4 regions of the Streptomyces sp. NBC_01255 genome follow, and region 3 is predicted to be linked to each of the others. Evidence: riboswitches for the same ligand, from Rfam matches in the RefSeq annotation. Region 3 holds a riboswitch; each other region holds the start of a gene.
The links. A riboswitch is a leader RNA that binds a small molecule or an ion and turns the genes downstream of it on or off. The one in region 3 is predicted to bind cobalamin.
Positions count from the first base shown of each region.

Region 1 (6,980 bases), 2.6 Mb from region 3:
TCGCCCAGTGCCGCGTCGGGGCCGCAGGCGGCGGACAGGCCGGCGTTCTTGCCGGGCAGCCACTCCAGGTTGCCGTGCTTGCCCAGGTGGACCATGGCGTCGGCGCCGAAGCCGCCGTCCTCGGCGCGGGCGGCGATCCAGCGGTAGGCGGCCAGGTAGTGGTGCGACGGCGGGAGATCGGGGTCGTGGTAGATCGCGATCGGGTTCTCGCCGAAGCCGCGCGGCGGCTGGATGAGGATCAGCAGGTTCCCGCGGCGCAGGGCGGCGAGCACGATGTCGCCCTCCGGGTTGCGGGAGCGGTCGAGGAACATCTCGCCGGGCGCCGGGCCCCAGTGCTCCTCGACGTGCGTGCGGAGCTCCTCGGGCAGGGTCGCGTACCAGCGCTTGTAGTCGGCGGCCGGGATGCGGACGGGGTTGCGCGCGAGCTGCTCCTCCGTCAGCCAGTCCTGGTCGTGGCCGCCGGCCTCGATGAGGGCGTAGATCAGCTCGTCGCCGTCGCCGGAGATCAGGCCGGGGAGGTCTTCGGCCGGGCCGAAGTCGTAGCCCTCGGCGATCAGGCGGCGGAGGAGCGAGACGGCGGAGGCGGGGGTGTCGAGGCCTACCGCGTTGCCGATGCGGGAGTGCTTCGTCGGGTACGCGGAGAGGACGAGCGCCAGCTTCTTCTCGGCGTTCGGGATGTGGCGGAGCCGCGCGTGGCGGACGGCGATCCCGGCGACGCGGGCGGCGCGCTCGGCGTCCGCGACGTACGCCGGAAGCCCGTCCGCGTCGATCTCCTTGAAGGAGAACGGGACGGTGATGAGCCGGCCGTCGAACTCGGGCACGGCGACCTGGCTGGCCGCGTCCAGCGGCGACAGGCCCTCGTCGTTCTCCTCCCAGTTCTCGCGCGAACCGGTCAGGCACAACGCCTGGAGGATCGGTACGTCGAGCCCGGCCAGCGCGCCCGCGTCCCAGGCCTCCTCGTCACCGCCGGCCTGCGCCTCGGCGGGCTTGGTGCCGCCCGCCGCGAGGACGGTGGTGACGATCGCGTCGGCGGTACGGAGCCGGTCGAGCAGCTCCGCCTCGGGGGCGCGCAGGGACGCCACGTACAGCGGGAGCGCCTGCGCGCCGGTGTCCTCGATCGCCGCGCAGAGGGTTTCCACGAAGGCGGTGTTCCCGCTCATGTGGTGGGCGCGGTAGTAGAGCACCGCGATCGTCGGGCCGGTCGTCGTCCGGGCGGTGCGCTCCAGCGGGCCCCAGGTGGGGGCCGGCGCCGGGGCCTCGAAGCCGTGGCCGGTGAGGAGGACGGTGTCGGAGAGGAAGCGGGCCAGCTGCTCCAGGTTCCCGGGGCCGCCGTGCGCGAGGTAGGCGTGCGCCTCGGTGGCGACGCCGACGGGGACGGTCGAGGTCTCCATCAGCTGGGCGTCGGGGGCCTGTTCGCCGCTGAGCACGACGACCGGCTTCCCGGTGGCGCGGATCGCGTCGATCCCCTCCTCCCAGGAGCGGATGCCGCCCAGGAGGCGGACGACGACGAGATCGACGCCGTCGAGGAGCGTGGGCAGTTCGGCGAGGGACAGCCGGGAGGGGTTGGCGAACCGGTACTCGACCGGGCCGCCGGCTCCCTCGGCCGAGGCGGCGTTCGCCGCGCGGGCACTGAGCAGGTCGGTGTCGGAGTGCGACAGCAGCAGAAGCATGGCGTGCGCAGGCCCTTCCTCGGGGTTGTCCGCGCCCCGGGTGGTCGTGTGGACGGCGGGAGTTCCTGACTCACCCGTGCCATCGCTGGTACGGGCTCACAGTGGCGGGACCGCGCCGGATTCTCACCGGGCTTCCTCCCCGGGGTCCTGGGACCCCATGCCGATCTGCATCCTAGATCGTGAGGTCGGCGGGGCGGGGCGGGCCGTGGAGTCGGCCGGATCACACTCGGTGGTGGCCCGGTTCCCCGTGGGTATGCTCGCCGCCATGCCGCCCACCCCACCCTCGACGCCCGAACGGGACGAAGCTCGCAAACGGGACCGTGGCGACGCCTGCCCCGGGGCGCTGCGCCTGCACGCCGCCGACGACGGCCGGCTGGCCCGACTGCGGCTGCCCGCAGGATGCTTGACGGCACGTCAGGTCGAGGCGCTGGCGGACGCGGCGGAGATCCTCGGCGACGGACGGGTCAGCATCACCTCCCGGGGGAACGCGGAGCTGCGCGGCCTCGCGGACGACTGCGGGGCGGAGCTCGCCGCACTGCTCGCGGAAGCGGGCCTGCTGCCCTCCCCCACCCACGAACGCGTCCGCAACATCGTGGCCTCCCCGGCCGCCGGCCTCGACGGACTCGGCGGCCCCGAGGTCCAGTTGTGGGCCCGTGAGCTGGACACCCTGCTGTGCGCCGAGCCCTGGGCGGCGGCGCTGTCCGGCCGTTTCCTCTTCGTCCTCGACGACGGGCGCGGTGACGTGGCGGGCCTCGGCGGCGATGTGACCTTGGTCGCAGTGGAGCCGGGTGCCGCGCTGTTGTACGTGGGCGGGCTGGCCTTCCGGGTCGGCGGGGCCGACGCTCCCCGGGCCGCCCTCGCCGCCGCCGGGGCCTTCCTGGACGCCGCCCGCGAGGCCGGGAACGGGGCCTGGCGGGTGCGGGAGCTGCCGGATGGGTGCGCCCCCGACGTGGCGGGCGCGCTCGCCCGCGCGGGGATCGCGGCGGAGCCCGTACCCCTACCTGTACGAGAAGTCCCCGATGGCGCGCCCCTCGCCCCCGGGCCCCTCGGCGCCACCGCCCTGTACGTCCTGGCGCCCCTCGGCCGCCTCACCGCCGCCCAGCTGCGCGCGCTGCTGCCCGCCGAGGAGGTGCGGCTGACGCCGTGGCGCGGTGCGGTCGTCGTGGGAGCGGCGGCGGCAGCGGCGGCGGCGGCGGGCCATCAGGACCGCGACCGGCTCGCCGCCCTCGCCGCCTCCGGGCTGATCACCCGGCCCGACTCCCCCTGGGCGGGCGTCAGCGCCTGCACCGGGCGCCCCGGGTGCGCCAAGTCCCTCGCGGACGTCCGCGAGGACGCGGCCCCGGGGGCCGCCCTCTGCCTCCCTCTCCCTGTTCATTACTCCGGGTGCGAGCGCCGCTGCGGGCATCCGCACGGCACCTGGGTCGACGTCGTCGCCACCGCCGACGGCGCCTACCTGGTGGACGGCGTCCCCACCCCCCGTACCGCCCTGCCCGAAGCAGTGACCACGGCCCGCACCACCACCGGCACGACCGCCACGACGACGAGATGAGCGAGAGCACCAGGATGTTCGACTACGAGAAGGACGGGGCGGAGATCTACCGCCGGTCCTTTGCCACGATCCGCGCCGAGGCGGAGCTCGCGGGCCTGCCCGCCGACGTCGCCCAGGTGGCGGTCCGGATGATCCACGCCTGCGGCATGACCGACCTCGTCCAGGACATCGCGTACTCCCCTCAGGTCGCCGCGAACGCCCGCGAGGCCCTGCGCGCCGGCGCCCCGATCCTCTGCGACGCGCAGATGGTCGCCAGCGGCGTCACCCGCAAGCGGCTGCCCGCCGACAACGAGGTGATCTGCACGCTCTCCGACCCGGCCGTGCCGGGCCTCGCCGCCGACCTCGGCACCACCCGCTCCGCCGCCGCGCTCGAACTGTGGCGGGACCGCCTCGAAGGCTCCGTCGTCGCCATCGGCAACGCCCCCACCGCCCTCTTCCACCTCCTGGAGATGATCGCGAAGGGCGCCGGCAGGCCCGCCGCCGTCCTCGGCATCCCGGTCGGCTTCATCGGCGCCGCCGAGTCCAAGGACGCGCTCGCCGCGAACACCCTGGACCTCGACTACCTCGTCGTACGGGGCCGGCGCGGCGGCAGCGCGATGACCGCCGCCGCGATCAACGCCCTCGCCCACGAAGCGGAGATCCAGGCATGAGCACCGCGCACACGAAAGGCAAGCTGTACGGGGTCGGGCTCGGGCCCGGCGACCCGAACCTGATGACCGTCGCCGCGGTGAAGGCCATCGCCGCCGCCGACGTCGTCGCGTACCACTCGGCCCGCCACGGCCGCTCGATAGCGCGCTCCATCGCCGCCGAGCACATCCGCGAGGACCATGTCGAGGAGCGGCTCATGTACCCGCTCACCGTCGAGACCACGGACCACCCCGGCGGCTACCGGGGCGCCCTGAACGACTTCTACGAGGAGGCCGCGGCCCGCCTCGCCGCCCACCTCGACGCCGGCCGCACGGTCGCCGTCCTCGCCGAGGGCGACCCGCTCTTCTACGGCTCGTACCAGCACATGCACAAGCGGCTCGCGGACCGCTACGACACGACCGTCATCCCCGGCGTCACCTCGGTGAGCGCCGCCGCCGCCCGGCTCGGCGAGCCGCTGTGCGAGGCGGAGGAGGTCCTCACGATCATCCCCGGCACCCTGCCGGAGGACGAGCTGACGGCCCGCCTCGCGGGCACCGACTCGGCGGTCGTGATGAAGCTCGGCCGCACCTTCCCCACCGTGAAGCGCGCCCTGGAGCGGGCGGGCCGGCTCGACGACGCGCGGTACGTGGAGCGGGCGTTCATGGCGGGCGAGCGGACCGGCGACCTCGCCGACATCGACCCGGACTCCGTCCCGTACTTCTCCGTCGCGGTCCTCCCCTCCCGTATCGACCAGGAGCTTCCGGTACGGGAGCGGGGCGAGGTCGTCGTCGTCGGCACCGGCCCGGCCGGCGCGCCCTGGCTGACGCCCGAGTCGCGCGGCGCGCTCGTCAACGCCGACGTCCTCGTCGGCTACACCACCTACCTGGACCGGGTGCCGGAGCTGCGCCCCGGGCAGATCCGGCACGGCTCCGACAACAAGGTCGAGTCGGAGCGGGCCGAGTTCGCGCTCGACCTGGCCAAGCGCGGGCGGAAGGTCGCAGTCGTCTCCGGCGGCGACCCGGGCGTCTTCGCCATGGCCACCGCCGTCCTGGAGGTCGCCTGCGAACCGGCGTACGCGGACGTCCCCGTACGGGTCCTGCCGGGCGTGACCGCCGCCAACGCGGCCGCCGCGGCGGCGGGCGCCCCGCTCGGCCACGACTACGCCACGATCTCGCTCTCCGACCGGCTCAAGCCGTGGGACGTCATCGAGGCCCGGCTGCGCGCCGCCGCCGGCGCCGACCTGGTCATCGCCCTCTACAACCCGGGGTCGAAGTCCCGTACGCACCAGGTGGCCGCCGCCCGCGACCTCCTGCTCGAACTCCGCTCGCCCGAGACCCCGGTGGTCGTCGCCCGTGACGTCGGCGGCCCCGAGCAGTCGGTCCGGGTGGTGACCCTGAAGACCCTGGAGCCGTCCGAGGTCGACATGCGCACCCTGCTCCTCGTCGGCTCCTCGCAGACGCGGGCGGTCGAGCGGGCCGACGGCCGGACGATCGCCTGGACGCCGCGCCGCTACGGCTGACGGCCCCGACGACCGACGGAGGTCAGAACTCCTGCTGCTCGACGTCGGGCGGCAGGAGGCAGGGGGTGCTCACGACGAGCACGATCAGCTGGTCGTCCAGGTCCTCCGCGGAGACGGCGAAGCGCTGCTCCGGCTGCCTGGCGTCGACCAGGTTCACGGGATCCTTGGCCGGGTCGGACCGGTAGCCCTGGATCTCGAAGCCCTGCTTCTCCAGCTCGTCCTTGATCGCGCGGATGCCCGCCGCCTGCCGGTCCCTGGGCAGCTTCGCGCGGAGGTTGTACCGCAGGGTGAAGCGGCCGTCGCTCGCCGACTCCCCGCCCTTGCCGAGGCAGTTGGAGAAGTTCGCCTGCCGGGTCGACGCGACGACCTCCGCCTCGGCCGTGCGCGCCATGGAACTCGTCCAGTGCTCGGCCCACTCCTCCGCCTTCTGCTTGCTCATGCGGGGCAGTGGATCGTTCTTCGCTTCGTCGGACACACAGCCCCCCAGGAGCAGTACGAGAACAGGTACGAGGGCGAGCGAAGCCCTCCGGATCACAGGCCGGGTCACGGAATTCCTCAGGGTCACAGGCGTCATGAGGCGGGAGCGCCCTCCGGCTGCTTCCCGGCGATGATGCGCCCCTGGTTCGCCAGGCTCTGGCTGTCGTCGTTCCAGTAGCCGCTGTGGCCGCTGGTGTCGACGTACATCTGCTGGCCGCCGAAGGCAGGGTCGGCCGGGTTCTCACCGAGGGTCTTGTCCGCAGTCCAGTTCACGACGCCGTCGTCCGGCGCCGCGCCGACCCAGAGCCGGGAGGGCGAGACCTGGAGCTGGTCGGCCCGGTCCACGTTGAGGCCCGGGCTGCCGACGACGATCATGTCGTCGGTGTCCAGTCCCTGACCGCCGGAATCGGCCGTGCCCACCATGGTGGAGCCGTAGCTGTGCCCGACGACGGTCATGTGGGTCCGCTCACCCTCGTGCGAGGCGCGCAGTCCGTGAGTGAAGTCGCGGAGGGTCTCGGCGTCGTCCTCGGCCCGGCCCGGCGTGACGACGCCGAGGTCCAGCTCGGGGGCGTCGTAGTCGAGCCAGGCGATGACGGCGACATCCTTGCCCTGGCCCGGGGTGCGCTCACCGGCCGAGTCCTGCAGCTTCTCCGCCCGGTCGATCGAGTCGGTGAAGTTGTCGAGCTGGTTGTCCGTCCCCGGCACCGACACCGCCGTGTGCGCCGCCTTGTCCGGGTTGCCGACCGAGACGATCGCCCTGCCGTCCCCCTCCGTACTGAAGCCCAACAGGTGGAGCTGCTTGTGCTCCGGGGCCGTGTCCGACTTGTCCATCCGGTCCTTCAGCTTCTGCAGGCCCTGGTAACTGGAGCGGTCGTGGTAGCCGAGGTCGCCCTCGCGCTGCGCGTAGTCGTTGAGGCGCATGTCGAGCACGGTCCGGTTGGCCTGGTCGCGGGTGGTCGCGGGCAGGCCGTCGAGGCCGCCGACCTGCTCCGGGTACGCCGCCAGGTACATCCGCTTGTCTTCCTCGTCCAGACCCTTCCACCAGTCCGCCGAGCGCTGCGGGTCCGTACCGTCGGGGATGTCCTTCTTGTCGATGCCCGCGAAGGCGGCGACCCGGGCCGCGTCCTCCTGGGCATGG
Region 1 is NZ_CP108474.1:4,518,491-4,525,470, reverse strand. Features, by position in the region: gene cobN (cobaltochelatase subunit CobN) at 1-1,670, opposite strand, end outside; cobalamin riboswitch at 1,712-1,846, opposite strand; gene OG357_RS20215 (cobalamin biosynthesis protein CobG) at 1,924-3,219, shown strand; gene OG357_RS20210 (precorrin-8X methylmutase) at 3,216-3,869, shown strand; gene OG357_RS20205 (precorrin-2 C(20)-methyltransferase) at 3,866-5,365, shown strand; gene OG357_RS20200 (hypothetical protein) at 5,388-5,804, opposite strand; gene OG357_RS20195 (alpha/beta hydrolase) at 5,936-6,980, opposite strand, start outside.
Region 1: linked by a shared signal. The riboswitch ahead of cobN (cobaltochelatase subunit CobN) and the one ahead of OG357_RS08345 (ABC transporter substrate-binding protein) in region 3 are both predicted to bind cobalamin.

Region 2 (6,980 bases), 4.8 Mb from region 3:
AGGGGTCGCGCAGTCGCTCGATCCGCAGGACGTCATGGGCCTTGAGGAGCCCGGCCGACAGGGGCGTACGGCCACCGGTCGGGAGCTTCTCCAGCCGGGCGGCGGCCGCGTCCACGGACGAGGTCGGCGGCAGCGCCAGGTCGGCGGTACGGCCCCGGAAGGTGATGAGGCCGACCTTGTCGCGCCGCTGGTAGGCGTCGAGGAGCAGGGAGAGCACGGCGCCCTTCACGGCGCTCATCCGCTGCCGGGCCGCCATCGAGCCGGAGGCGTCCACGGCGAAGAGCACGAGGTTCCCCTCGCGCCCCTCGCGGGTCGCCTGCCGCAGGTCGTCCCGCCGGACGACGAGCCCGGGACCGGTCCGCCCGCGCGCCCGCTGGTGCGGGGCGGCGGCCTGCACGGTCGCCGCGAGGTGCAGCTTGGTCAGCGCGCCCCGGGGCCGGGTGGCCCCGGTGGTGCGGCCGTGTTCGGTACGGGCCCGGGAGCGGCGCCCGGCGGCGCCCTCGCCCAGACCGGGGACGCTCAGCATCTTCGTACGGAAGGGCTCGGCGGCCTGGACGGCCGCGCGCTCACCGGCGCCGGAGCCCTGCGGGGCCGGGGCGGGGGCCTCGGCGGGAGCGGGGGTCTCCTCGGGCACACCGTCACTCTCGGGGGCCGGGCCTTCGCCCTGCGGCGGAATGCCACCGCCGCCGCCGGGACCGCCGTCACCCGGACCGTCGGGACCGTCGGGCTCCGGGTCCTCGTCGGGGTCGGTCTGCGGCTCCTCGCCCTTGAACTGCTCCAGGGTCTCGTCGAGCTTGTCCTCGTCGAGGCCGGGCGCGTCGAAGGGATTACGGCGCCGCCGGTGGGGGAGGGCCAGGAGGGCGGCCTGCCGCACGTCCTCGGAGGTGACCTCCGTCCGCCCGGCCCAGGCGGCGAGGGCGGTCGCCGCCCGCGCCATGACGATGTCGGCGCGCATGCCGTCGACCTCGAACGCGGCGCAGGTCGCGGCGATCTGGAGCAGCGCGGCGTCCCCGAGGACCACCTTCGGGAGCAGGTCGCGGGCGGCGATGATCCGCTCGCGCAGATCGGCCTCCTCGCCGGCCCAGCGCGCGGCGAACGCGGCCGGGTCGTCCTCGAAGGAGAGCCGCCGCCGGACGACCTCCACCCGCTGCTCGGGCACGCGGGAGGCGGCGACCTCCACGGTCAGCCCGAACCGGTCGAGCAACTGCGGCCGCAGCTCGCCCTCTTCGGGGTTCATGGTCCCGACGAGAAGGAAACGGGCGGCATGGCGCACGGAGACGCCCTCGCGCTCGACGTGGGAGGCACCCATGGCGGCGGCGTCGAGGAGGTGGTCGATCAGGTGATCGCTCAGCAGGTTGACCTCGTCGACGTACAGGATGCCCCGATGGGCTGCCGCGAGGAGCCCCGGCTCGAAGGCCTTCACGCCCTCGGCGAGCGCCTTCTCGATGTCGAGCGCACCGACGAGCCGGTCCTCGGAGGCACCGACGGGCAGCTCGACCATCCGCGCGGCCCGTTCGGCCCCGGGGGCGTCGTCGTGCGGCCCGTCGGGGCAGCCCGCGTCAGGAGACGACGGATCGCAGCTGAAGCGGCAGCCGGCCACCACCGGTACCACCGGCAGCAGATCGGCGAGCGCCCGGACGGCCGTGGACTTGGCGGTCCCCTTCTCGCCCCGGACGAGCACACCGCCCACCGCCGGACTGACCGCGTTCAGCAGCAGCGCGAGCCGCAGATCGTCCATGCCGACGACGGCGGTGAACGGAAACCGGGTGCTCATCGGGCGGTCACTCCTTCAAGTTCGATCAGCTGATGCAAGCGGGCCGGTCGGCCCGGGGTGCGACTCTCCACGCCGCACGAGTGGTGCGGCTGGGAACCCGAGCCCGGCCGGAGGCCGGTCGCACGTCCCGCGCGGCCCCGCCGCGCACCCCGCAACCCTCCGCCCCCACTCACGGCGCACCCGGCGGCACGAACGGCAGCCCCGCCGGGGCCCCCTCCTCGATCAGCCGCAGCAGCGCGTCCGTGTCCGCGTGCTCCTCGATCAGGTCGCCGAGCCGGTCCAGCTGCTCTTCCCGCAGCGTGCCGAACGACGTGTCCGGGGCGGGCACGAACCGCCGCCCCGCCGCCGCCGCGACCTCCCGCAGGAACGCCCGGCGGAACCCGTCGCTCTCCAGCGAGCCGTGCCAGTGCGTGCCCCACACGGAGCCGACCCGGCACCCGTCGAGGAACGCCTCGCCGCCGCTCACCTCCGCGACGCCGTGATGGATCTCGTACCCCTCGACCCGCTCCCCGAGCGCCTCGCCGACCGGCCGCGCCAGGGTCTTCTCGCGCGCGAACCGCACCCGTACGGGCAGCAGCCCGAGCCCGTCGACGGCCCCGGCCTTCGACTCGACGTCGTCCTCGATGTGCTCGCCGAGCACCTGGAACCCGCCGCAGATTCCGAGTACCGGACGCCCCTCGGCCGCGCGCCGGGCCAGCTCACCGGCCAGCCCGCGCTCCCGCAGCCACGCGAGCGCCTTCACCGTCCCCCGGGTCCCCGGTACGACGACGAGGTCCGCGTCGACGAGTTCCTCCGGCCGGTCCACGAACCGGACGACGACGCCCGGCTCGGCGGCCAGCGCGTCGACGTCCGTGAAGTTCGACATGAGCGGTACGGCGCACACGGCGACCCGCAGCACGTCCGCGCCGACCGGCGGCGCGACGACGGACTCGCGTACGGTGCCGCGCAGCGAGACCCGGAGCCCGTCCTCCTCGTCGATGCCGAGCCCGTGCGCGTACGGGAGGACGCCGAAGGTCCGGCGCCCGGTCAGACCGTGCAGCATGTCGAGCCCGGGTTCGAGGAGGGTCACGTCACCGCGGAACTTGTTCACGAGGTATCCGGCGACGAGCGACTGGTCCTCGGGGCTCAGCAGCGCCGTCGTCCCGAAGAACTGGGCGAACACCCCGCCCCGGTCGATGTCGCCGACCACGACGACGGGCAGCCGCGCGGCCCGCGCGATGCCCATGTTCACGATGTCCGTGCGCCGCAGGTTGATCTCGGCCGGACTGCCCGCCCCCTCGCAGATCACGGCGTCGTACATGCCCCGGAGTTCCTCCAGGCACGCCATGACCGGCTCGAAGAGTTCCTTCTGCCGCCCCCCGTGGTAGCCGCGGGCGGACAACTCGCCCACCGGCTTGCCCATCAGGACGACCTGGCTGGAGCGGTCGCTGCCCGGCTTGAGCAGGACCGGGTTCATGAGCGCGGTCGGCTCGACCCGGGCGGCCTGTGCCTGCATGGCCTGGGCCCGCCCGATCTCGGCGCCCTCGCGGGTCACGAAGGAGTTGAGGGACATGTTCTGCCCCTTGAACGGCGCCACCTTCAGGCCCTTGCGGACCAGCCAGCGGCAGATGCCGGCCGTCACGACGCTCTTGCCGGCGTCGGACGTGGTCCCGGCGACCAGCAGGCCCCCACCCCTCATGCGTTCCTCCGCTTCGCGCGCTTCACGGCACCGATGATCATGCGGCCGCCTACACAGGCGGCCAGGGTCAGGACGGTCACCCGGCGCGAGAGCCGGACCGCCCGGTCGATGTCGGCGACCTCGACGGGCCGCCCTTCCCCGTTGAGTACGGGCCGGTGCTCGACCCGCCCGCCGTACGAGAGGGTCCCCCCGAGCCGTACGCCGAGGGCGCCCGCGAAGGAGGCCTCGACGGGGCCCGCGTTGGGGCTCGGGTGTTTGTCGGCGTCCGCCCGCCAGGCCCGTACGGCTCCGCGCGGATTCCCTCCGGCGAGCGTCGCGGCGACGGCCGTCAGCCGGGCCCCGGGCCAGCCGGCCACGTCGTCGAGCCGGGCCGAGGCCCAGCCGAAGCGGCGGTGGCGCGGGGACTTGTGGCCGACCATCGCGTCGAGGGTGTTGACGGCCCGGAAGGCGACGAGGCCCGGCACGCCCGCGACGGCGCCCCAGAAGAGGGCGCCGACCACGGCGTCGGAGGTGTTCTCGGCGACGGACTCGACGACCGCGCGGGCCATCGCGGGACCGTCCAGGGACTGCGGGTCGCGTCCGCACAGGTGCGGCAGCCGCTCCCGGGCGACCTCCAGGTCCCCGACGGCGAGCGCCCCGCCGATCGCGCGGGCCTCCCGCCCCAGGGTCGTACCGCCGACGACGGCCCAGACGGAGGCGGCGGTCAGCGCCACGGCGGCGGCCGGCCGGTCCCGTACGGCCCGGGCGGCGAGTGCGCCGAGGGCGGCGGTGGAGCCGGCGCAGACAGCGGTGTGCAGGGCGCCCCAGCCGCGGTGGTCGTGGTGCAGGCGCTGTTCGACGGCGGCGGCCGCGCGGCCGAAGACGGCGACGGGATGCCCGCGGCGGGGATCGCCGACGAGCCGGTCGACGGCGAGCCCGAGGGCCGCGCCGTACACGAATCCGTCCCGGGAGAGGCGGCTGGCTCTGATGCGGCCGGGCATGGCGCAGGTCCTCACTCAGGGTCCGCGCCCTGGATCGACGTGACCGGCGGCGAGAGTTCCTGACTCCCGGACCCTTCGGATCCGGTCACAGTGGCGGGACCGCGCCGGATTCGCACCGGACTTCCTCTGCTGCCGCCGTAATGGCCTCGGCAGTCCACCACGGCCCGCGAACACCCGTCAACTCACCCTTGACCTGCGACAGGTCACTGTGCGAAGCACCACAAACACGGGCCTCGGCAAGCACCACGAACACCGCGGCCGGGCGGTCCGCACCCGAAGGTGCGGACCGCCCGGCCGAAGTACTGCGGAGTGGCGAGGACCGTCAGACGACGATCAGGTAGATGCCGTAGGCCACGGCCGCCAGGCACGCGGCGAAGCAGGCGTAGGCGCCGGTCCGGGCCATCGTGGCCGAGCCGCCCTGGGCGGCGGCCTGCTCCTGCTTGGAGAGGCCGATGATGCCGAGGGTGAAGAGGCCCACGAGGGCGACGGTCGCCACGAGGCTGACTCCGAAGACGGAGCCGAGAGCTGCCCAGTCGATCTTCATGTCGTTGGTTCCTTACACCGCTGCGGCGGGGGCCGGGGGAGCGGCCGGGTCCGTGGGAACCGGCGAGGGGATGGTGGTCTTCAGGTCCTCGTCCGCGACGGCGGCGACGGAACCGGCCGGCGGCGGGGTGACGGCCGCGATCGCGGTGGTCACCACACCCGCGGGCTCGGACTCGCCGTCGAGGTCGTCGTCGGTGACGTTGTTGTGGTCGACCGGCTTGCGGCGGGACAGCGACCAGATGACGGCCGAGCCGGAGACCAGCAGGACCGCGACGGCGGCGATGCCCCAGGGGCCCTGCTTGGTGAGGAACTCGGCACCGGCGCCGACCAGGCCCGCGGCGGGCAGGGTCAGACCCCAGGCGACGAACATCCGGGTCGCGGTCGACCAGCGGACGACACCGCCCTTGCGGCCGAGGCCCGCGCCCATCACGGCACCCGAGCAGGACTGGGTGGTGGAGAGGGAGAAGCCGAGGTGCGAGGAGGCCAGGATGACCGTCGCGGCGCTGGTCTGGGCGGCGAAGCCCTGCTGCGGCTGGAGGTCGGTGAGGCCCTTGCCCATGGTGCGGATGATGCGCCAGCCGCCGAGGTAGGTGCCGAGCGCGATCGCGACGCCGGCGGCGACGATGACCCAGAGGGGCGGGTTGGAGCCGGGGGCGACGACGCCCTGGGTGACCAGGGCGAGCGTGATGATGCCCATCGTCTTCTGGGCGTCGTTGGTGCCGTGGGCGAGGGAGACGAGACCCGCGGAGGCGATCTGGCCGACCCGGTAGCCCTTGGCGGTGTGCTTCGTGTCGGTCTTGGCGCCGATCTTGTACGTCAGCCGGGTGGCCAGCATCGCGGCGAGGCCGGCGACGAGCGGCGCGGCGATGGCGGGGATGAGGACCTTGGTGACGATGGTCGGGCCGTTCACGGCCGACCAGCCGGCCGACATGACCGCGGCGCCGATGAGGCCGCCGAAGAGGGCGTGGGAGGAGCTGGACGGCAGGCCCACGAGCCAGGTCAGCAGGTTCCACAGGATGGCGCCCACGAGCGCCGCGAAGATCACTTCTGTACGAATGCCCTCTTCGTTGATGATCCCGCCGGAGATCGTCTTGGCGACCTCCACGGACAGGAACGCGCCGACGAGGTTCAGCACGGCGGACATGGCCACCGCCGTCTTGGGCTTCAGTGCACCGGTCGAGATGGTCGTGGCCATCGCGTTGGCGGTGTCGTGGAAACCGTTCGTGAAATCGAACACGAGAGCTGTCACGACCACAATGGCGAGCAGCAGCGTGATGTGTTCCATTTACCCAGGCAATCGTTTGACGTCAGTGGCTCGACGAACGTAGGCAACCTGAGTGAACGGAAGGTGAACTGGGGCGGGCGGCGTGGTGTCCCCATCCGGTGTCAAGAGATTCCGCTTAGGCCCCCGTCCGAGGGGATGTCCACGATGCGGTCGCCCTGCGACCCCGGGTAATCCGGCTCTCGCAAGGCACCGGCGGCGCGGCCCGGTTCGTCCCCCGCCGCCCCGTTCCGCCCCCTGGACCGAACCATCCGACCGGGGGACCCCGCCGAGGAGACCCATGTCACTCCCCGGGGTGCCCGACCGCACGAGCCGAGGCGCCCGCCCGTACGAGCCCGGGGTGCCCCGCCCGTACGAGCCGGGGGCGCTCCGGCCGTACGAGAGCGACACCCCGGCCGGGTCCGCCCGGTGGCAGGCCGCCCGAGACCTGCCGACACTGGGAGCGTGCGCCCGGCTACAGCGACGGCAGCGGCCGTCACCACCCTGATCGGTGTCGGTGCGGCCGCGGTAGCGGCCGGCCGGTACGCCAGCGACGTCGCCCTCAAGGCGCCGTCCGGACGACCATTCCCGGGAGACCCCAGACTCACCGTGCACGCCACGGGACCCGAACGGATCACCCTCACCCGCAGCCTCGCCTCGCTGCGCCCCGGTACGTACGGGATCGAGGCCCCCGGCCTGCACGCCGTCCTCGGCCCCGTCCTCGACCGCGTCCCGCACACCGCC
Region 2 is NZ_CP108474.1:6,729,675-6,736,654, forward strand. Features, by position in the region: gene OG357_RS30450 (putative cobaltochelatase) at 1-1,774, opposite strand, end outside; gene OG357_RS30455 (cobyric acid synthase) at 1,944-3,452, opposite strand; gene OG357_RS30460 (cobalamin biosynthesis protein) at 3,449-4,432, opposite strand; cobalamin riboswitch at 4,467-4,606, opposite strand; gene OG357_RS30465 (hypothetical protein) at 4,755-4,976, opposite strand; gene OG357_RS30470 (inorganic phosphate transporter) at 4,989-6,260, opposite strand; gene OG357_RS30475 (alpha/beta hydrolase) at 6,702-6,980, shown strand, end outside.
Region 2: linked by a shared signal. The riboswitch ahead of OG357_RS30460 (cobalamin biosynthesis protein) and the one ahead of OG357_RS08345 (ABC transporter substrate-binding protein) in region 3 are both predicted to bind cobalamin.

Region 3 (6,980 bases):
GGGCGATGGGGCCGGGCCGCTGCAACCACGCCCCGATGAACTACACCCCCGACCAACTCGCCGCACTGGCAGGTGCGTTCACTGCACAGGGCTATCCGATGGCCTGCCACGTCCACGGCGACGTCACCTTCGAAGCCGTCCTCGACGCCTACGCCCGCGCCGCCGCGGCCGACCCCGAGGCCTTCCGCGCGCTGCGCCCCCGCATGGAACACTGCGGCGCGGTCACCGCCGCGCAGTACCGCCGCGCCGCCGAACTCGGCGCCACCGTCAGCCTGTTCATGGACCACGTCCGCTGGTGGGGCGACGTCCTCGCGGACGACCTCTTCGGCCAGGACGTCGCCGACCGCTGGATGGCGGTCCGCTCGGCCTGGGACGCGGGCCATCGGGTCTCGCTCCACAACGACGGCGTGTGCTCGCCGACCGACCCGCTGGCCTCGGTCGCGACCGCCCTCACCCGTCGCACCCCCGCGAGCGGCCGGGTCCACGGCACGACGGAACGGCTCACCCTCGACGAGGCCCTGCTCGCGGTCACCGCCCACCCCGCGTGGCAGCTCCACCTCGACGAAGAGCTCGGCACCCTGCGCCCCGGACTCCGCGCCGACCTCGCGATCCTCGCCCAAGACCCGTACACCGTCCCGCCGGAACGCCTCCCGGAGGAGGCCGCGGTCACCGCGACGTATCTGGGCGGGCGGCTCACCTGGAGCGGGTGACGGGACGGGCCGGGCGTCCGTCCGTACGGGGACGGGCGGGCCTGTCACCGTGGATAAAGTGGGGCCACGATGACACGTTTCCGCGAGAGCGTCCGGTCTCTCCTGCGCGAGCAAGTGCTCGACGCCGCCTACCGCGTCGTCGCCGCCGAGGGCTGGGGCGGGCTGCGCATGACCGCCATCGCGCGGGCCGCCGGGATCAGCCGCCAGACGCTCTACAACGAGTTCGGCTCGAAGGACGCCATCGGCAACGCCCTGGTCCGGCGCGAGCTGGACGGCTTCCTGCGCGGCATCCAGCGCGAACTCGACGCCCACCGGGGCGAACTGGAGGCCGCGGCCGCCGCCGGGGTCGGCTACACCCTTCAGCAGGCCGCGGACAACCCGCTGATCAAGGGGGTCCTGGTGGCCGAGCGGGGCGGCGAGGGCGCTCTCCTCGCCTCGACGGCGATGGTCGACGCGTATGCGATCGAGACGTGGCCCGATGTGGACGAGGAGTCGCGGCGTCTCGCGGTCGAGACGATCCTGCGGCTCACGGTCAGCCACATCGTCCGGCCCGTGGCCTCCCCGGAGGAGTCGGCGCGGCGCATCGCCCGGATCACGGCGCGGACCGCGTACCCCGGCGGCTGCTGAGGCGCCGCCCGGCCGGGCGCGGGAACCGGGCGGCGGGGCCGTCCGACTGACTCGGCGGGACGGACCGCCGGGAACGACGGTCCGGATCGGCCATCGCGTGCGGCTGTCCCCTTCGTCCGTCCACGATCCGGGGAGAGTCATGAACCGCCGCAACCTGCTCCGTGCCACCTCCGCCCTCGGTGCCGCCTCCGCCGTCGCGGGCGTCGCCGCGGGACCCGCCGAAGCCGCCACGGGACCCGCCCGCACCGGAGCCGCCGCAGAGAAGCCCTTACGCGTCCAGCTCGTCCTCTTCGACGGCGTCGAGGAGCTCGACTTCGCCGCGCCCTACGAGGTGCTCTCGGCCGCCGGATTCTTCACCGACCGCCCGGTGGAGGTCCGTTACGTCGCCACCTCCGGCCCCGGTACCTTCACCGCCGCCTACGGGACGAAGCTCCGCGTCGAGCACCCCTGGGCCCCGCACAGGGCCGACCTGCTCGTCGTGCCCGGCGGCGGCTACGCGCGCCGCGACAGCCCCGGCGTGTGGGCCGAGATCGACAAGGGCGTCCTGCCCCGTGCCCTCGCGGCGGCGGTCCGGCCGGGGCTCACCGTCAGCGCCCTGTGCACGGGCGTGATGCTTCTCGCGGCGGCCGGGCTCACCCGGGGCCGCCCCTGCACCACCCACCACAAGGCCCGGCCCGATCTGGAGCGGCAGGGCGGCGTCCTGAAGAGGGCCCGGGTGGTCGACGACGGCGACCTGGTGACCGCCGGCGGCGTCACGTCCGGTCTGGAGCTCGCCCTCTGGCTGGTCCGCCGCGAGCTGGGCCCGGACGCGGCGAACGGTCTGGAGGCGATGCTCGAGTACGAGGCCCGCGGCACGGTATGGACCCGGGACTGATCGGCGGGCCCCAGGAGGTGCCGTGAAGTCGGCGAGGCCCGGTGACGGACACGGGGGATCTCCGGCACCGGGCCTCTGTTGAAGATTCTACGAGATCGTGGAGGGTGGCCGCACATCGGGGCCGTCCAGGTCACCCGGCACCCGCGTCAAGAACGCGTACGGACCCGGGGGCGCGGCGTCAAGACGGCGGGAAGACGACGGGCAAGGGGTTCCTGGTCACTCCGGAACGGCCGCACGCTGAGCGGACCGGCGGGGACGTCCCGAAACGACGTCCCCGCCACGTCCCACCACGTCCCGCCACGAATGAGGATCCAGACACATGGCCGTCCTGACCACCGAGAACGGTGTCGCGCCCGCCGCTGAGGAACCCCCGGATACCGGTGATCGCCACAAGCTGACCGCCCTGACGGGGCTCGCCGCGCTCTCGCTCGACGCGATGGCGTCCGTGGCCTACGGCCCCGAGGCGATCGTCCTGGTCCTCGCGGCCGCCGGCGGCTACGGGCTCGGCTTCACGCTTCCCGTCACCCTCGCCATCGCCGGCCTGCTGGCCGTCCTCGTGGCCTCGTACCGGCAGGTCATCGCCGCCTTCCCGGACGGCGGCGGCTCGTACGCGGTCGCCAAGGCGCACCTCGGCCGCCGCACCAGCCTGGTCGCCGCGGGCTCCCTGGTCCTCGACTACGTCCTGAACGTGGCCGTCGCCGTCACGGCCGGCGTCGCCGCCCTGACCTCCGCCTTCCCCGGCCTCCACGACGACCGGCTGGGGATCTGCCTTGCCGTCCTCGTCCTGATCACGGCCGTCAACATGCGCGGGATCGTCGACTCCGCCCGGGCGTTCATCGCCCCCACCGCCGTGTTCATCGGCGCGATCCTCGTCCTGATCGTCGTCGGCCTCTTCCGTGACGGCCCGGTCTCCACGGCCGCGTCCGCCGGCCACGCCTCCGCGCTCGCCGCCGACGCCACCACGGTCGGCGCCCTGCTCCTCCTGAAGGCCTTCGCCTCCGGCTGCTCCGCCCTCACCGGCGTCGAGGCCATCGCCAACGCCGTCCCGTCGTTCCGCACCCCCGCCGCCAAGCGGGCGATGCGCGCGGAGGTCGCGCTCGGCGCGCTCCTCGGCGTGATGCTGATCGGCCTCTCCGTACTGATCTCCCGCTTCGGTCTCCAGCCGGTCGAGGGCGTCACCGTCCTCGCCCAGCTGGCCGACGCCTCCCTCGGCCACAACTGGGCCTTCTACGTCGTCCAGTTCGCCACCATGGTGCTGCTCGCGCTCTCCGCGAACACCTCCTTCGGCGGCCTGCCCGTCCTGCTGAAACTGCTGGCCCGCGACAACTACCTGCCGCACGTCTTCGGCCTGAAGGCCGACCGCCAGGTCCACCGCCACGGCGTCGTCTGGCTCGCGGTGGTCTCGGCCGCCCTGCTCGTCTTCTCCGGCGGCGACACCAACACCCTCGTCCCGCTCTTCGCGATCGGCGTCTTCGTCGGCTTCACCCTCGCGCAGACCGGCATGGTCCTGCACTGGCGGGCGACCCGTCAGTGGGGCAGGGCCGCGCTCAACGGGCTCGGCGCCGTCCTCACCGGCGTCTCCGCGATCGTCGTCACCGCCACCAAGTTCCACGACGGGGCCTGGCTGATCGTGATCGCCCTCCCGGTCCTGGTCCTCGCTTTCGAGGCCGTCCACCGCGCCTACGGCCGGATCGGCGAGCGGCTCGGCGTCGGCCGCGTCCCCGAGCCGCCGCACCGCGCGCGCTCCCTCGTCCTGGTCCCGGTCTCGTCCCTGAACCGCCTCACCAGCGAGGCGCTGACCGCCGCGGTCTCCCTCGGCGACGAGGTCCGGGCGGTCACCGTCTGCCACCCGGACCCGGAGGACCGGGCCCTGACCGAAGCCCTGGAGCGCGACTGGGCCCTGTGGAACCCGGGCGTCCCCCTCGTCCGGCTCCCCTCGGAGCGCCGCACGCTCGGGCGCCCGATCACCGCGTACGTCCACGGCCTCCGGGAGGCCGAACCCGACACCCGGATCACCGTCCTGATCCCGGAGGCCGAACCGGAACGGCTCTGGCAGCGGCCTCTCCAGAACCGCCGGGGCGCGCTCGTCGCCCGGGCCGTCCGCCGCGACACGGACGCCGTCGTCTGCCGCCTCCGTTTCACGGTGTAGGGAACACCCACGACGGTCTCCCGCGACGGTCTCCCATGGCGGTCTCCCATGACGGGCGAAGTGCGGGCCGACGGGGTAGATCTCCCCTGAGAGGCACTTCGCCGGTGACGACAGGGAGGCCGCCGTGGAAGGCAGAAGCAAAGGGTTCGTGCAGTCCTTCAACCGTCTCGGCGGGTACGGCTTCGTCGTCCCGGTGGATTCCGAGGAACAGGTGTACTTCAGCGCCGCGGACATCGAGGGAGAGCTGCAGACGGTCTCCGAGGGCCAGCAGGTCACCTTCGTCCTCGTCCTCGGCGACGGCCGCTTCGAGGCGAAGGAGCTGCGCCTCTGACCTGCGGGGTGTCTTGCCGATCAGGCCGGGCTCGCGGCCGGAGGTGCGACGGGTCCCCGGTGGTACTGTGCCGAGGCCAGTCGCACCTTTGCGCTCACCCGAACGGGCGAGCGTACGGGTCAGGGAATCCGGTGGGAAACCGGAGCTGACGCGCAGCGGTGAGGGCGACGGGCGGAGCATCGGCCACTGGGCGGCGGAACAGGCCCGGGAAGGCGCCCCGTCCGGATGACCCCGAGTCCGAAGACCTGCTGGCGGCCCCGGCGTCACGCCGTCGACCGGGGAGCACCGTACGACAGGCTCCGCGTATGAGCCGTGGACGCAGAGGAATGCTCCGTGCCGCTCGCACACCCCGTCCGTTCCGCCGCGCTGTTTCTCGCCGGCACCCTGACCCTGCTCGTGACCGCGACGGGCTGTGGCGGCGGACCCGCCACGACGCCGTCGGCGAAGAGCTCAGCCGGTGGCTCGGGCTCCGGCTACCCCGTGACTCTCGACAACTGCAGTGAGCGCGTACGGATCGACCGCCCGCCCCGGCGGGCCGTCGCGCTCGACCAGGGAGCCGCCGAGATCCTGCTCTCCCTCGGCCTGGCCGACCGGATGGTCGGCACCGGAACGTGGACCGACCCCGTCCTCAAGGGGCTTGAGGCGCAGAACGCGAAGGTGCCGCGCCTCGCCGACCGTTACCCCTCCTTCGAGAAGGTGCTCGACACCGAACCCGACTTCGCCGCCGCCTCGTTCGCGTACACCCTCGGGAAGGGCGGCGTCGCGCCCCGCGAGCAGTTCGCGAAGCTCGGCGTCCCCACCTACGTCTCGCCGACCGACTGTGCCGACAAGGACAACAGCGGCGACGGCGACGGTGTCCGCACCCGGCCGCTCACGATGGAGACCGTCCACGGCGAGATCCGGGACCTGGCCCGGGTGTTCGGAGTGCCGGAGCGAGGCGAGAAGCTCGTCGCCGAGCTCAGGGGCCGGGTGGCGAAGGCCGCTTCGGCGGGCGACTTCAAGGACGTCTCCGTCCTCTACTGGTTCGCCAACGCCGAGTCCCCCTACATGGCGGGCTGTTGCGGCGCCCCCGGCATCGTGACCCGCGCGCTCGGCGCGAAGAACGTCTTCGACGACACGCGCGAGGAGTGGCCCCAGATCAACTGGGAGACCGTCGCGGACCGCGACCCGGACGTGCTCGTCATCGGCGATCTGACCCGCCGTTCCCAGTCGGCGGAGAGCGCCGCGAAGAAGATCGCGTTCCTGGAGTCCGACCCGGTCACGAGGAACATGACGGCGGTGAGGAAGAAGCGGTACGTGCTGCTCAGCGGCCAGGCGATGAACCCCACGATCCGTACCGTCGAAGGCGTCGAGAAGGTGGCGGCCGCGCTCCGCTCGTACGGGCTCGCCAAGTGACCCTCACCCGCCCCGCCCGCCCCGCCGCGCCCCGTCCTCCCGGTTCCCGGCCTCCCACCCGGTCGACCACGGTGCGGCGCGGCGGCCGGGCACTGGCGTGGGCCGTGGCGGGGCTCGCCGTCCTCTGCGCGTCGGTCGCCGCGGCGATCACCATCGGGCCGGCGGACATCCGCGTCGGCGAGGTGTGGTCCGTCGTCGTCGCCCATCTGACCGGGGGCGCCTCGGACCTGTCCCCGATCCGGGACGGGATCGTCTGGAACCTGCGCCTGCCCCGCACCCTCCTCGCGGCCGTGTGCGGCGCCGGACTCGCCGTGTGCGGGGCGGTGATGCAGTCGCTCCTGCGCAACCCGCTCGCCGATCCCTTCGTCCTCGGCGTCTCCTCGGGGGCCTCGACCGGCGCCGTCCTGGTCGTCGTCCTCGGCGTCGGCGGGGGAGTCGTCTCCGTCACCGGCGGCGCGTTCCTCGGGGCGGTCTGCTCCTTCGCGCTCGTGCTGCTGCTCAGCCACACCCTCGGCGGTTCGCCGGACCGCGTGGTCCTCGCCGGGGTCGCGGCGATGCAGCTCTTCTCCGCGCTGACCTCCTTCGTCGTCATGACGGCCGCGGACGCGGAGACCACCCGCGGCGTGCTGTTCTGGCTGCTCGGCTCGCTCGGCGGGGTCGGCTGGGACGAGGTGCGGGTGTGCTCAGCGGTGCTCGTGGCGGCCCTGCTGATCTGCGGCGGGTACGCGCGGACGCTGGACGCCTTCGCCTTCGGCGAGGACGCCGCCGCGTCGCTGGGCGTCGCCGTCACCCGCGCCCGGACGGTCCTCCTGTGCGTCACCGCCCTCCTGACGGCCGCGCTGGTCTCCGCGGCCGGCGCGATCGGCTTCGTCGGTCTCGTCCTGCCGCACGCGG
Region 3 is NZ_CP108474.1:1,932,397-1,939,376, reverse strand. Features, by position in the region: gene OG357_RS08370 (amidohydrolase) at 1-710, shown strand, start outside; gene OG357_RS08365 (TetR/AcrR family transcriptional regulator) at 780-1,337, shown strand; gene OG357_RS08360 (DJ-1/PfpI family protein) at 1,477-2,211, shown strand; gene OG357_RS08355 (APC family permease) at 2,531-4,360, shown strand; gene OG357_RS08350 (cold-shock protein) at 4,485-4,691, shown strand; cobalamin riboswitch at 4,752-4,958, shown strand; gene OG357_RS08345 (ABC transporter substrate-binding protein) at 5,025-6,086, shown strand; gene OG357_RS08340 (FecCD family ABC transporter permease) at 6,083-6,980, shown strand, end outside.

Region 4 (6,980 bases), 6.1 Mb from region 3:
GAGCGGCGCGCCATGATGACCTCGCGGGAGATCGCGGACTACGCCGTCGACATCGTGGTCGAGGACCTGCGTCCGTCCGGTCCGGTGCTCGCGCTGGTCAACGGCATGGGCGGGACCCCGCTGCTCGAACTGTACGGCTTCAACGCCGAGGTGCAGCGGGTGCTGGCCGAGCGCCGGATCCCGGTGGCCCGGACACTCGTCGGGAACTACGTGACGTCGCTCGACATGGCCGGCTGCTCGGTGACCCTGTGCGAGGTGGACGAGGAGCTGCTGCGCTTGTGGGACGCGCCGGTGCAGACGCCCGCGCTGCGCTGGGGTCGGTGAGGCAACGTAGGGGAGACGGTGTGGGAGAGGGAAAGGACGCAGACATGGGTGAGACATTCGGCGCGGAGTTTCTCGTGCGGTGGCTGGAGGCGATGGCCGGGGCCGTCGACCGTGAGGCCGATCGGCTCACCGAGCTGGACTCGGCGATCGGTGACGCCGACCACGGCGTCAATCTGAAGCGAGGGTTCGCGGCCGTGGCGGAGCTGCTGGCGAAGGAACCGCCCGCGACGCCCGGTGCGGTGCTCGTCGCCGCGGGGCGGCAGCTGATCTCCACGGTGGGCGGTGCTTCGGGGCCGCTGTACGGGACGCTGCTGCGCCGTACGGGCAAGGCGCTGGGCAAGGGCGAGCGGGTCGACCGGGAGCGGCTCGCGGAGGCGTTCGGTGCAGGTGTGGCCGCCGTGGCCCAGTTGGGCGGCGCCCAGGTGGGCGACAAGACGATGCTGGACGCGCTCGTCCCGGCCGTGGAGGGGCTGTGGAGCTCCTTCGGGGCGGCGCGCGCGGCGGCCGAGGAGGGCGCGCTCGCGACCGTACCGCTCCAGGCGCGCAAGGGCAGGGCCAGCTATCTCGGCGAGCGGTCGATCGGGCACCAGGACCCGGGGGCGACGTCGTCGGCGCTGTTGTTCGCCGAGCTCGCCGCCACAGCCCGTACGGAGGGTGCCGCGTGAGCGAGACCGCGCCGGTCGGCATCGTGCTGGTCTCGCACAGCGCGGATGTCGCGGCCTCGGTGGCGGCGCTGGCCCAGGGCCTCGCGGGCAGCGGCGGGACGGCGCCGATCCGGCCGGCAGGCGGGCTCCCCGACGGCGGTCTCGGGACGAGCGCCGAGCTGATCTGCGCGGCGGCGGAGGCCGTCGACGGCGGCGCCGGGGTGGCGCTCCTCGTCGACCTGGGCAGTGCGGTCCTGACGGTGAAGGCGCTGCTCGCCGAGGGCGACGAGCTGCCGGAGGGCGCCCGGCTGGTCGACGCGCCGTTCGTCGAGGGCGCGGTCGCGGCGCTGGTGACGGCGAGCGCGGGCGGGGATCTCGACGCGGTCGCCGCGGCGGCGTCGGAGGCGTACGCCTATCGCAAGGAGTGAGGCAGGAGGGACGGAGGGAAGGGGCGAGGGTGTCGACTTGATAAGCAAGTGAGGAGTTGCCTATCCTGGGGTGGTGGCCGACGACCTTTTCAAAGCCCTGGCCGACCCCACCCGCCGCACGATCCTCGACGAGCTCACGGAGAAATCCGGACAGACACTGTTCGAGATCTGTTCGCGCCTGAGCATGAAGCATCAGCTCGGCATCTCGCGCCAGGGGGTCTCCCAGCACCTCGCCGTGCTGGAGGCCGCCGGGCTCGTCGAGACCAGGCGAGAGGGCCGCTACAAGTTCCACGACCTGAACACCACCCCCTTGCGGCACATCACCGAGCGATGGCCCGTGCCCGACACCCCAGGACCGGAGAAGAGCACCTCATGAAGATCCATCTGACCAGCGTCTTCGTCGACGACCAGGCCAAGGCCGAGCGTTTCTACACCGAGATCCTCGGCTTCGTGAAGAAGCACGACGTCCCGCTGGGCGAGACGGACCGGTGGCTGACCGTCGTCTCGCCCCACGAGCCCGCCGGCACCGAACTCCTCCTGGAGCCCGCCGGCCATCCGGCGGTCAAGCCGTACCGCGACGCGCTGGTCCAGGACGGCATCCCGCTGGCCCAGTTCGCGGTCGACGACGTGCAGGCGGAGTACGCCCGTCTGCGCGGCCTCGGCGTCCACTTCACCCAGGAGCCCCTGGAGATGGGCCCCGTCACCACCGCCGTCTTCGACGACACCTGCGGCAACCTGATCCAGATCGCGACGGAGCCTAAGTAGTACGAAGCGGTGGCGGGCCGGCCACCGGTCGGCCCGCTCTCCCCGCCGTCAGCCGACGACGGCGTCGAGCTCCACCTCGACGAGCCATGCGGGATCGATGAACCGCGAGACCTCGACGAAGGTCGTCACCGGCCGAACCTCCGAGAACCGCTCCCCGTGTGCCCGCGCGGCCTCCTTCCACGAGGTCACGTCGGTCAGCATGACGCGGGTGCGCACGACGTCCTCCAGTGACGCACCCGCCGCCTTCAGTGCCTCCTCGGCGATGTCGAGACACCTGACGGTCTGGGCGTACACGTCACCCGGCGCGACGGCGGCCCCGTCGTCGCCGATGGGAGCGGTCCCGGCGACCGCCACGTACGCACCCTTTCGAACGGCCCGGGAAAAGCCGATCTCCGGTTCGAGTGGGGACCCGGAACTGACCCTCTGTCGAACATCACTCACCGCTCCGTGCTCCTCCGCGTTGTAATGCACCTGGTCAACGCACTAGTGTCGCAGGGCCTTGGTGTACGGGAAACCGGTGCGGTACCGGTGCGGCCCTCGCCACTGTGATCGGGAGTTCCGGCTCCACACCCATGGGAGACCCCCGCGGGCAAGCCACTGGACCGTTGTGGGAGACCACCGCGGTGTGGGAAGGCGGAGTCGGGACGTATGACCGTCAGCCAGGAGACCGGCCAGGGTGCGTTGTCCATCCACGAGGTGCTGGAGAGGGTCTCCCAACCATGCATATAGCCGAGGGGTATCTGCCCCCCGTTCACGCCGCCGCCTGGGGCGTCGCGGCCGCTCCGTTCGTCGTCCACGGGGTTCGCGCGCTCACCCGTGAGGTGCGTTCCAACCCCGAGTCCACTCTGCTGCTCGGCGCCTCCGGCGCCTTCACGTTCGTCCTGTCCGCGCTCAAACTCCCTTCGGTGACGGGCAGTTGCTCGCATCCGACGGGTACGGGTCTGGGCGCGATCCTCTTCCGGCCGCCGATCATGGCGGTCCTCGGGACGATCACCCTGCTCTTCCAGGCCCTGCTGCTCGCCCACGGCGGGCTCACCACGCTCGGCGCGAACGCCTTCTCGATGGCGATCGTCGGGCCCTGGGCGGGGTACGGGACCTATCTGCTGGTGCGCCGGTTCGGTGCGCCGCTGATGGTCGCCGTCTTCTTCGGCGCGTTCGTCGCCGATCTGTCCACGTACTGCGTCACGAGCGTCCAGCTCGCGCTGGCCTTCCCCGACCAGGGCAGCGGCATCATGGGCGCCCTGGCCAAGTTCGGTTCCATCTTCGCCGTGACACAGATCCCGCTGGCGGTGAGCGAGGGCCTGCTCACCGTGCTCGTGATGCGGCTGCTCATGCAGTCCAGCAAGGGCGAGCTGACCCGGCTGGGCGTCCTGACCCGGTCCGCCACGAAGCGACACGAGGAGGCGGCCGCGCGATGAGCTTCACCGTCAGCCGGAACACGAAGATCAACGCCCTGCTCCTGCTCGTCGTCGCCGCGCTCGCCGTGCTGCCGCTCGCGCTGGGGCTCGGCGACCACAAGGAAGAGCCGTTCACCGGGGCGGACGCGGAGGCGGAGACCGCGATCGCGGAGCTCCAGCCGGACTACGAGCCGTGGTTCAGCCCCCTGTACGAGCCGCCGTCCGGCGAGATCGAGTCGGCACTGTTCGCCCTCCAGGCGGCGCTGGGCGCCGGTGTCCTCGCCTACTACTTCGGTGTGCGGCGCGGACGTCGGCAGGGTGAGGCCCGCGCGCTGGCGTCGCAGGCCGGCGAGGGTGCGGAGAGCGCGGACACAGCGGGTGCCGCGACCGCGGGCTCCCGCATCGAAGCCGAGGGCAAGGACGCGTAGCCGCCCATGTTGCCGATCGACGCGGCGGCGCACAGCAGTCGCTGGCGCCGCCGCCATCCCGTCGAGAAGGCCCTGCTCGGCTTCGGTCTCACGCTCTGCGCGGTGTGTCTGCCGCCGTGGCCGGGTGCGGTGCTCGTCGCGGCGGCCACGCTCGCGGTCCTGCTGGGCCCGGCCGGGGTGGCGGGCCGTCAGTTGTGGCGGGCGTTCCGCGTGCCGCTCGGGTTCTGCGTCACGGGCGCGGTGCCGCTGCTCTTCGAGGTGGGCGGGGCGCGGGGGTTCGTGGCCCTCGCGCCCGGCGGGCCCGTCCACGCGGGCGAGCTGCTGCTGCGGACCGCCGCCGCCTCGCTGGGGGTGCTGCTCTTCGCGTTCACGACGCCCGTCTCCGACGTGCTCCCCCGGCTCGTCCGTGCGGGGGTGCCCGCTCCCGTGGTGGACGTGGCGCTCGTGATGTACCGGATCATCTTCCTGCTCCTCGACTCCCTGTCCAAGATCCGCCAGGCGCAGGCCGCCCGCCTCGGGCACACCACCCGGGCGGCGACCTGGCGTTCGCTCGCCGGGCTCGGCGCCACGGCGTTCGTGCGCGCCTTCGACCGGGCGCAGCGCCTGCAGTCGGGGCTCGCCGGGCGCGGCTACGACGGGACCCTGCGGGTCCTGGTCCCCACGGCCGCGGTCTCCCGCCGGTTCCTGGCGGCGGCCGTCGGGCTCCTCTGCGGGCTCGTCGCCCTCACCCTCGTACTCGAAAGGTTCCTGCCGTGACGTCTCCGACGACCTCCGCGACGCCCGTCGTGGAGCTGGTGAAGGCGGGTTTCGCCTACGAGGACGGGCCGGCGGTCCTGTCGGACGTGGACTTCGCGGTGCCGGAGGGGCGGGCGATCGCGCTGCTCGGGCGGAACGGCAGCGGCAAGACGACGCTGCTGCGGCTGCTCAGCGGGGGGCTGCGGCGCGGGAGCGGGTCGCTGCTCCTGGACGGGGCGGAGGTGACGTACGACCGGAAGGGGCTGACCCGGCTGCGGACGACCGTGCAGCTGGTGGTGCAGGACCCGGACGACCAGCTGTTCGCGGCCTCGGTCGGTCAGGACGTGTCCTTCGGGCCGATGAACCTGGGGCTGCCGGAGGAGGAGGTACGGCTCCGGGTGCGGGAGGCCCTGGAGGCGCTGGACATCGTGGCCCTGGAGGACCGGCCGACGCATCTGCTGTCGTACGGGCAGCGCAAGCGGGCCGCGATCGCGGGCGCGGTGGCCATGCGACCCCGGGTGCTGATCATGGACGAGCCGACGGCCGGGCTCGATCCGCACGGTCAGGAGCGGCTCCTCGACGCCCTCGCGCGGCTCCGCGCGTCCGGCACGACGGTGGTGATGGCGACGCACGACGTGGATCTCGCGCTGCGCTGGGCGGACGAGGCGGCGGTGCTCTCCCCCGCCGGTCTGCGGACCGGTCCGGTCGCCGAGCTCCTCGGCGACGACGCCCTGCTCGACGCGGCGCGGCTGCGGCGGCCCTGGGGCACGTCCGTCGCCCGGCTGCTGCGCGCCCACGGGCTGCTCGCCCCGGACGCGCCCGAGCCCCGTACACCGGAGGAGCTGGACGCCTGGCTGCAGGCAGCACCTCTTGCTACTGAGTAGTAGACATCACGTTCCGAATCTTCTGCAACTAGTTGCATAACAGAGAGGGGTCCCCTAGAACTGAGGTCGACTGATCCTGCGCGAGGAGGCGCCCCCATGACCGCGACCCCCACACCCACCCCGTACCCGCATCTGCTGAGCCCGCTCGACCTCGGGTTCACGACCCTGCCCAACCGGGTGATCATGGGTTCGATGCACGTCGGCCTGGAGGAGACGGAGCACGGCTTCGAGCGCATGGCCGCCTTCTACGCCGAGCGCGCCCGCGGCGGCGTCGGCCTCATCGTCACCGGCGGCATCGCGCCCAACGAGGCCGGCCGCCCCTGGGACGGCGGGGCCAAGCTCACCACCGCCGAGGAGGTCGCCGAGCACCGGCTGATCACCGACGCCGTGCACGGCGAGGGCGGCCGGATCGCGATGCAGATCCTGCACTTCGGCCGGTACGCGTACCACCCCGGCCTCGTGGCGCCCAGCGCCATCCAGGCCCCGATCAGCCCCTTCGTACCGAACGAGCTGACCGACGCCGAGGTCGAGCAGACCGTCGAGGACTACGCCCGCTGCGCCGAGCTCGCCAAGCAGGCGGGATACGACGGCGTCGAGGTCATGGGCTCCGAGGGCTACCTCATCAACGAGTTCATCGCCGCGGCGACGAACCAGCGCACCGACCGGTGGGGCGGTTCGTACGAGAACCGGGTCCGCTTCCCGCTGGAGATCGTCCGCCGGATCCGCGAGCGGGTCGGCGCGGACTTCATCCTCGTCTACCGCCTCTCCATGCTGGACCTCGTGCCCGGCGGCTCCACCCTGGAGGAGGTCGTCCGGCTCGCCAAGGAGATCGAGGCGGCCGGCGCCACCATCATCAACACCGGCATCGGCTGGCACGAGGCGCGCATCCCCACCATCGCCACCTCCGTGCCGCGCGGCGCGTACACCTGGGTCACGAAGAAGCTGATGGGCGCGGTCTCCGTCCCGCTCGTCACCAGCAACCGCATCAACACCCCCGAGGTCGCGGAGGAGATCCTCGCCGACGGACGGGCCGACCTGGTCTCGCTGGCCCGCCCCTTCCTCGCCGACCCCGCCTTCGTCGCGAAGGCCTCGGAAGGCCGCGCCGACACGATCAACACGTGCATCGGCTGCAACCAGGCCTGCCTCGACCACACCTTCAACCTGAAGATCACCTCCTGCCTGGTCAATCCGCGCGCCTGCCACGAGACCGAGCTCGTCCTCTCCCCCACCCGCCTCGCCAAGCGCGTCGCGGTCGTCGGCGCCGGCCCCGCCGGACTCGCCTGCGCGGTGTCGGCGGCCGAGCGCGGCCACGCCGTCACCCTCTTCGACGCCGCCGCCGAGATCGGCGGCCAGCTCAACATCGCCAAGCGCGTGC
Region 4 is NZ_CP108474.1:7,991,708-7,998,687, reverse strand. Features, by position in the region: gene dhaK (dihydroxyacetone kinase subunit DhaK) at 1-324, shown strand, start outside; gene dhaL (dihydroxyacetone kinase subunit DhaL) at 369-989, shown strand; gene OG357_RS36170 (PTS-dependent dihydroxyacetone kinase phosphotransferase subunit DhaM) at 986-1,396, shown strand; gene OG357_RS36165 (ArsR/SmtB family transcription factor) at 1,470-1,772, shown strand; gene OG357_RS36160 (VOC family protein) at 1,769-2,161, shown strand; gene OG357_RS36155 (RidA family protein) at 2,210-2,602, opposite strand; cobalamin riboswitch at 2,617-2,852, shown strand; gene OG357_RS36150 (energy-coupling factor ABC transporter permease) at 2,881-3,579, shown strand; gene OG357_RS36145 (energy-coupling factor ABC transporter substrate-binding protein) at 3,576-3,986, shown strand; gene cbiQ (cobalt ECF transporter T component CbiQ) at 3,993-4,742, shown strand; gene OG357_RS36135 (ATP-binding cassette domain-containing protein) at 4,739-5,605, shown strand; gene OG357_RS36130 (NADPH-dependent 2,4-dienoyl-CoA reductase) at 5,702-6,980, shown strand, end outside.
Region 4: linked by a shared signal. The riboswitch ahead of OG357_RS36150 (energy-coupling factor ABC transporter permease) and the one ahead of OG357_RS08345 (ABC transporter substrate-binding protein) in region 3 are both predicted to bind cobalamin.